2 linked regions of the Reyranella humidisoli genome follow. The protein of the gene in region 2 interacts with the protein of the main gene of each other region in a pairwise test. Links are inferred from orthologs where the notes say so. Each region holds a gene or a part of one and is shown on either strand. Other genes may lie near its edges.

Region 1 (3,079 bases), 590 kb from region 2 along the record:
CGCCATTGACCGTCACCTGGAGGGTCTTCGACGTTTCCCCCGCAGCGAAGGTGAGGTTGCCGCTTGCGGCAACATAGTCGCTGCCGGACGTGGCGGTGCCGTCAGCCGTGGAATAGGCGACCGTGACCGGGCCGGCTGCCGCCGCGGACAGGATCACGGTGAAGGTCATGAGCCTGGTGCCGGCGTTGCCCTCCTGCACCGACACGTCGGCGATGGACAGGCTGGGCATCGCCGGCTCCGCCGTGTCCAGGGCCGAGTCCCATTTCTGGATCGCGCTCGCATCCTTGGCGCGGATGTTGTCCATGCTCAGTTCGGCGAGCGTCACGCCCTCGAGCCTGTAGGCCTGGTTGTTGCCGGTGATGGTGATGACGACCGAGCCGCCCACCTCGGCGATGGAAAAATTGTCCTTCTGGAACCAGCCGAAATCGAGAACGTCGAGGTCCGGGTCGAAGGCGAGGACCGTACTGGTGCCCCACATCCAGTTGATGGTGGTCACGGTGGCCGCGCCGTCGCCACCCGTCTCTCCGTCGCCACCGGTATCGCTGCCGCCACCGGTCTCTCCGCCGCCAGAGCCGCCGTCCGCCTGAGTGCCGTCCCAACCTGAATAGTCGGAGACGGTGCCGTCATCGTTGAAGTCGTCGTTACAGAGCTCCTCGGCGAAGGCGAGTGTCTTGCCGGACTCGTGGGCGGCGATGATGGTCGAATAGCCCGGCGCGTCATAGGCACCGAACTGCTGAATGTATTTGAGGATGGAGGTGCCGTACTCGTCGGCCGAGGCGCTGCCGTTGTTGAGAAGGTCAAGCGTGCCCCAGGCCCCACGCAGATGAGCGGCGGCAAGGATGCCGGTGAGGGTGAGCGTGACGGTGACGCTCTGCCCGTTGGTATCCATATAGGTGCGCTGGGTCCCGATCAGCGCGTCGAGGCTGGTGCCCTTGGCCTCGAGCCCGCTCTCGATGACGTTGAGGTTGTAGCCGAAGGCATCGAGGATGATGGATTCCTGGATGTCGGTCTTGAGCGTGGCGAAGCTGTCGACACCGTTCTTGCCGGTGAAATGGCCGGTCCACAGGTTGCCGGTGTTGCCGTGATAGTAGCCGAGGTCGATGAGCAGTGGCTCGCCGAACTGATAGCCGACGAAGCCCAGCGCATTCACGGAGGTGTACTGCATGTCACGCCACGACAGCTGGCCGGCCTGATAGGCGTTCCAGTTGTCATCGCCCACCCAGCTCCGGATCTGCCATTCGGTGATCCGTCCCGAGACATAGCGATCGTAGTCGACACCCGATTCGAATGCCCGCAGCGCGTTGAGAAACTCGGTGAAAGTCCCGTTCGACATGCCGCGCCCTCCGACTTCAACTCAAGTGCGTACCCCGGGACCATAACCGTTCGATGTCGCACCCGTCGAAGGCTGCAATCTCGATCACGAATTGGTCACACAGGCTGACACGCGCGCCCGGATGAATGAACGCATCTCGATGCGTTCGATCCAACGACGCGTGGAGCACGCGCCGGGCGCACGATTTCAGAAAGATCGAAGCCCAAAGAAAAACCGCGGGGTATGAGCCCGCGGTTTCGTCGACTATTGCGTGTAAGCGGGCTCTCGCGCGTCGCGAAGCACCGGCGCCCGCCGACGCCTTCCTGTGGAAGGCGTTAGGCGGCTTCCGCCAGCGCCACGCCCTTCTCCTTGAAGACCTGCTCCAGTTCGCCGGTCTCGAACATCTCGCGGATGATGTCGCAGCCGCCGACGAACTCGCCCTTCACGTAGAGCTGGGGGATCGTCGGCCACTGGCTGAATTCCTTGATGCCCTGGCGCAGTTCCGGGTCGACGAGGATGTTGACGCCGTGGAACTTCACGCCGAGCTGGCTCAGCACGTCGACCACCGCGGCCGAGAAGCCGCACTGGGGAAACACGGGCGTGCCCTTCATGAACAGCAAAACGTCATTCTTGCCGATCTCGTCGCGGATACGCTCGAACACCTGGGGTTCGCTCATGATCGATCTCCGTGAAGCGCCGCCGGGGCGCGGGGTTTGCCAGAATATAGGGCGTTCAGGGGCGCTGCGCCATGGTGGTCAGCTTGAGCGCATGCAGGACACCGCCCATGCGGCCGCCCAGCGCCCCATAGACCGCCTGGTGCTGCTGGATCTTGGATTTACCGGCAAACGAGGCGGAAATGACCGTAGCGGCGTAGTGGTCTCCGTCGCCGGCCAGGTCCTGGATCTCGACCTCGGCGTCGGGAATGCCCTCCTTGATCAGGCGGACGATGTCGTCGGCGTGCATCGGCATGGCGGTCTCCCTAGGCGGCGCTGTTCATGTAGCCCGGAAGCCAGGCTTCGTGGGCGTCGCGCAGTTCCTGCAGCGGAACGCTGAGCAGCCCCTCGACAACAATGTCGGGGCCGCCGGAATAGCCCAGAAGGACGGCCGGGACACCGGCCTTGGTCGCGGCCTCGACGAGGGCGCCGCCATCATCGGTCGCGATCAGGTAGCGGCCCTGGTCCTCGCCGTACAGGAAGGCGTGCGGGGAGGGCCCGCCGGCCGGCAGCTTGATCGAGGCGCCGGTGCTGCCCGACAGGCACATCTCGGCCAGCGCCACCAGCAGGCCGCCGTCCGACAGGTCGTGGCAGGCCTCGACCTTGCGGCCCACGATCTGCCCGCGCACGAAATCGCCGTTGCGGCGTTCGACCGCGAGATCGACCGGCGGCGGTGCGCCTTCCTCGCGGCCATGCAGTTCACGCAGGTAGATCGACTGGCCGAGCCAGCCCTTGGTGTCGCCGACCAGCACGAGGGCGAGGCCGTCCTTGACCAGGCGCGAGCCCGCCGAGGTCGCGATGTCGTCGATCACGCCCACCGCGCCGATGGTCGGAGTCGGCAGGATCGGACGGCCTTCGGTCTCGTTGTAGAGCGAGACGTTGCCCGACACGACGGGGAAGTCGAGGGCGGTGCAGGCCTCGGCCATGCCCATGATGGCACCCGCGAACTGGCCCATGATCTCGGGCTTCTGCGGGTTGCCGAAGTTCATGTTGTCGGTGACGGCGAGCGGCCGCGCGCCGACGGCCGTGATGTTGCGCCACGCCTCGGCCACGG
Region 2 (3,151 bases):
GGCGACCGTACGGTGGGCGACGTGATGACCCATCGCGGCAACGTGGTGCTGATCGATGCCGACCAGCCGACCGATTCCATCGTGACGCAGATGCTGGCGGCGCCCTACACGCGCATCCCGCTCTATCGCGGGGAGGCCGACAACGTGGTGGGCGTCGTCCACGCCAAGGACCTGTTCCGCGCCGTGAAGGCCGCCGGCGATCCCGCCGCGGTGAAGATCGATGCGATCATGACCGCTCCCTGGTTCATTCCCGAATCGACGGTCCTGTTCGATCAGCTCGAGGCGTTCCGTGCCCGCCATGAGCATTTCGCGATCGTGGTCGACGAGTACGGCGCGCTGCGCGGCATCGTGACGCTCGAGGACATCATCGAGGAGATCGTCGGAGACATCGAGGACGAGCACGATGCCATCCGCCGCGGCGTCGCGCGGCGCGACGACGGCAGCATGGTCTGCCAGGGCGACGTGCCGATCCGCGACCTCAACCGCGAATTCGGCTGGGGCCTGCCCGAGGGCGTCGCCACGACCATCGCCGGACTGGTGCTGCACGAGGCGCGCCGCATCCCGGAAGTGGGCCAGGTTTATGCATTTTACGGCTTCCGCTTCGAGATTTTGAAGCGCGAGGGCACGCGCATCGCCGAGTTGCGGATCGTGCCGCCCGCCGCCATACAGGCGGGCAACTGACCTCCACCTGACATTACGGGGAACCACCATGCCGCTTTCGCCACCGATCGGGCGACAGCACCTTCACACTCGGCGCGTCGTCTGCCAGGGCTTCTTCCGCGACGACGGGCTGTGGGACATCGAAGGCCGCATCACCGACGAAAAGACCTACGAGCATGCCAATGAATGGCGCGGGCCGCTGAAGCCCGGCGATTTCGTGCATGACATGTCGATCCGGCTGACGATCGACCACGCCTTCACGATCGTCGATGCCGAGGCCGTCACCGACAAATCGCCGTACAGCATGTGCGGCGACATCGCGCCGGCGTTTCGCAAACTGATCGGCCTGCGCATCGGCGGCGGCTTCCACCGCGCGGTGCGCGAGCGGCTGGGCGGCGTGCATGGCTGCACCCACATCGTCGAACTGCTGGGGCCGGTGGCGACCACCGCCTTCCAGACCGTGTCGTCGAAGAAGGCCCGCGACCTCAACCGGGAGCATCGCGAAAATACCGGAACCTTGCCGCCCAAGGATCCGAACGCCGCGCCGAAGCCGCGCCGCAAGCCTTACATGCTCGACACCTGCCACACCTGGGCATCGGACAGCGAAGTCACCAAGCGATGGGTCCCGCACTTCTACACCGGCCCCGACGCCGAAGCCGTCCGGGCTGCCGTCGAGGGCAAGGACGTGGAGATGGAAGGCTAGCGCTTTCCGTCTTCCGCTGGTGTCAGCGTTTCCATCGCCAGCGCGTGCAGGCCGGCGTCGAGTTCTTCCTTGAGGGCGGCATAGACGAGGCGCTGGCGCGCGACCCGGGTCTTGCCTTCGAAGGCATCCGAGACGATCTCGACCCGGAAATGCGTCTCGCCGCCTTCGCGCCAACCCGCATGGCCGTGATGCTTGGAGGACTCGTCTTCGATGGCAAGGCGCACCGGCGCAAAGGTCGCGCGGAGCTTGCCATCGATCGCCGTCGCCACCTTGCCCATGACTGCCACCCTCTTCTGCCGGCCTCACTTGCCGGGTCACATTCGTGAACACATATTAGCCCGATGGCCCGACGACGAGCGAACCCACTGGCGGCAATGGACGGTGCGAAGCCGCACCAGCGCGTCTGCGAGGCCCCGGGCTGCCGCCTGCAGGGTGAATATCGTGCGCCCCGCGCCCGCGACAAGCTCGACGAATATCGCTGGTTCTGCCTAGAGCACGTTCGCGACTACAACAAGAAGTGGGATTACTTCGCCGGCCTCGACTCCGACCAGATCGAGGCCCACATCCGCGCCGACACGACGTGGCGCCGTCCCGTCTGGCCGCTGGGTGCCCGCCGCAACGGCAATCCCTACGCCCATATCAAGGACCCGCTGGGCCTCGCCGACGATGCCGGCCTCGGCGAAAAGCCGCCGCCGAAGTATGACGGCAGCGAGCAGCTGACCCCGGCCGAGCGCAATGCGCTGGACGTCCTCGAACTTTCCTGGCCGCTGACCCGGAAAGTTGTGAAATCCCGCTACAAGGAGCTGGTGAAACTGCACCATCCCGACGCCAATGGCGGGGCGCGGGAAGCCGAGGAAAAGCTGAAGGAAATCAACGCCGCCTATTCCACTCTGCGGGCCTCCGAGAACCTTCCGGCCGACTGATTAGCCCGGCTTGGGGCTGTCCGTGCATTTGGCCGCTTGCAGCATACAATCCTGCCTGCGACTATCGTTCCGCCCGCAATTGGCGGGCATTGTTTTGTAGGAATTCGTGTGATGGCCTCTACGACGACCGCGGCCCGCCAGAATGTTTCGGGCATGCCGGATATCAAGGTTTCTGCGCGCCAGGTTTTCGGCATCGACAGCGACATGGAAGTCCCGGCTTTCAGTGCCCCGACCGAGCACGTGCCCGAGGTCGACGACGCCTACCTGTTCGATGGCGACACGACGATGGCGATCCTCGCCGGCTTCGCCCACAACCGGCGCGTCATGGTCCAGGGCTATCACGGCACCGGCAAGTCGACCCACATCGAGCAGGTCGCGGCCCGCCTCAACTGGCCCTGCCTGCGCGTCAACCTCGACAGCCACATCTCGCGTATCGACCTGATCGGCAAGGATGCGATCGTGCTGCGCGACGGCAAGCAGGTCACCGAATTCCGCGAAGGCATCCTGCCGTGGGCGCTGCAGAACCCGACGGCCCTGGTGTTCGACGAATACGACGCCGGCCGCGCCGACGTGATGTTCGTGATCCAGCGCGTGCTCGAGGTCGACGGCAAGCTGACCCTGCTCGACCAGAACAAGGTCATCCATCCGCATCCGGCGTTCCGCTTGTTCTCGACCGCCAACACGGTCGGCCTCGGCGACACGACGGGCCTCTATCACGGCACGCAGCAGATCAACCAGGGCCAGATGGACCGCTGGTCGATCGTGACGACACTGAACTACCTGCCGCACGAGCAGGAAGTGAACATCGTCGCCGCCAAGACGCCGCACTACAACAGCGACGAGGGCCGCAAGACCATCGCCGCCA

Evidence for each region.
Region 1: the proteins of KQ910_RS11070 (region 2) and grxD interact in binary tests that used the Escherichia coli proteins (3 or more experiments, as listed by UniProt). The link is inferred for Reyranella humidisoli from one-to-one orthologs.

Annotation. Positions count from the first base shown.
Region 1 is NZ_JAHOPB010000001.1:2,861,466-2,864,544, forward strand. What follows is about bases 319-3,079. They hold grxD (Grx4 family monothiol glutaredoxin), read right to left. Parts: upstream 1,990-3,079; coding sequence 1,648-1,989; downstream 319-1,647. Other genes in these bases: KQ910_RS13820 (Calx-beta domain-containing protein), read right to left, coding at 319-1,333; KQ910_RS13830 (BolA/IbaG family iron-sulfur metabolism protein), read right to left, coding at 2,045-2,281; purL (phosphoribosylformylglycinamidine synthase subunit PurL), read right to left, coding at 2,292-3,079. In the rest of the region: more of KQ910_RS13820, read right to left, coding at 1-318. UniProt on the Escherichia coli protein: Monothiol glutaredoxin involved in the biogenesis of iron-sulfur clusters.
Region 2 is NZ_JAHOPB010000001.1:2,269,930-2,273,080, reverse strand. Bases 1-2,833 are described here. They hold KQ910_RS11070 (BolA family protein), read right to left. Parts: upstream 1,642-2,833; coding sequence 1,360-1,641; downstream 1-1,359. Other genes in these bases: cobS (cobaltochelatase subunit CobS), read left to right, coding at 2,398-2,833; KQ910_RS11065 (J domain-containing protein), read left to right, coding at 1,705-2,286; KQ910_RS11075 (DUF2889 domain-containing protein), read left to right, coding at 710-1,363; KQ910_RS11080 (HlyC/CorC family transporter), read left to right, coding at 1-681. Outside these bases: more of cobS, read left to right, coding at 2,834-3,151. UniProt on the Escherichia coli protein: Transcriptional regulator that plays an important role in general stress response. Has many effects on cell morphology, cell growth and cell division. Acts by regulating the transcription of many genes, including dacA (PBP-5), dacC (PBP-6), ampC and mreB.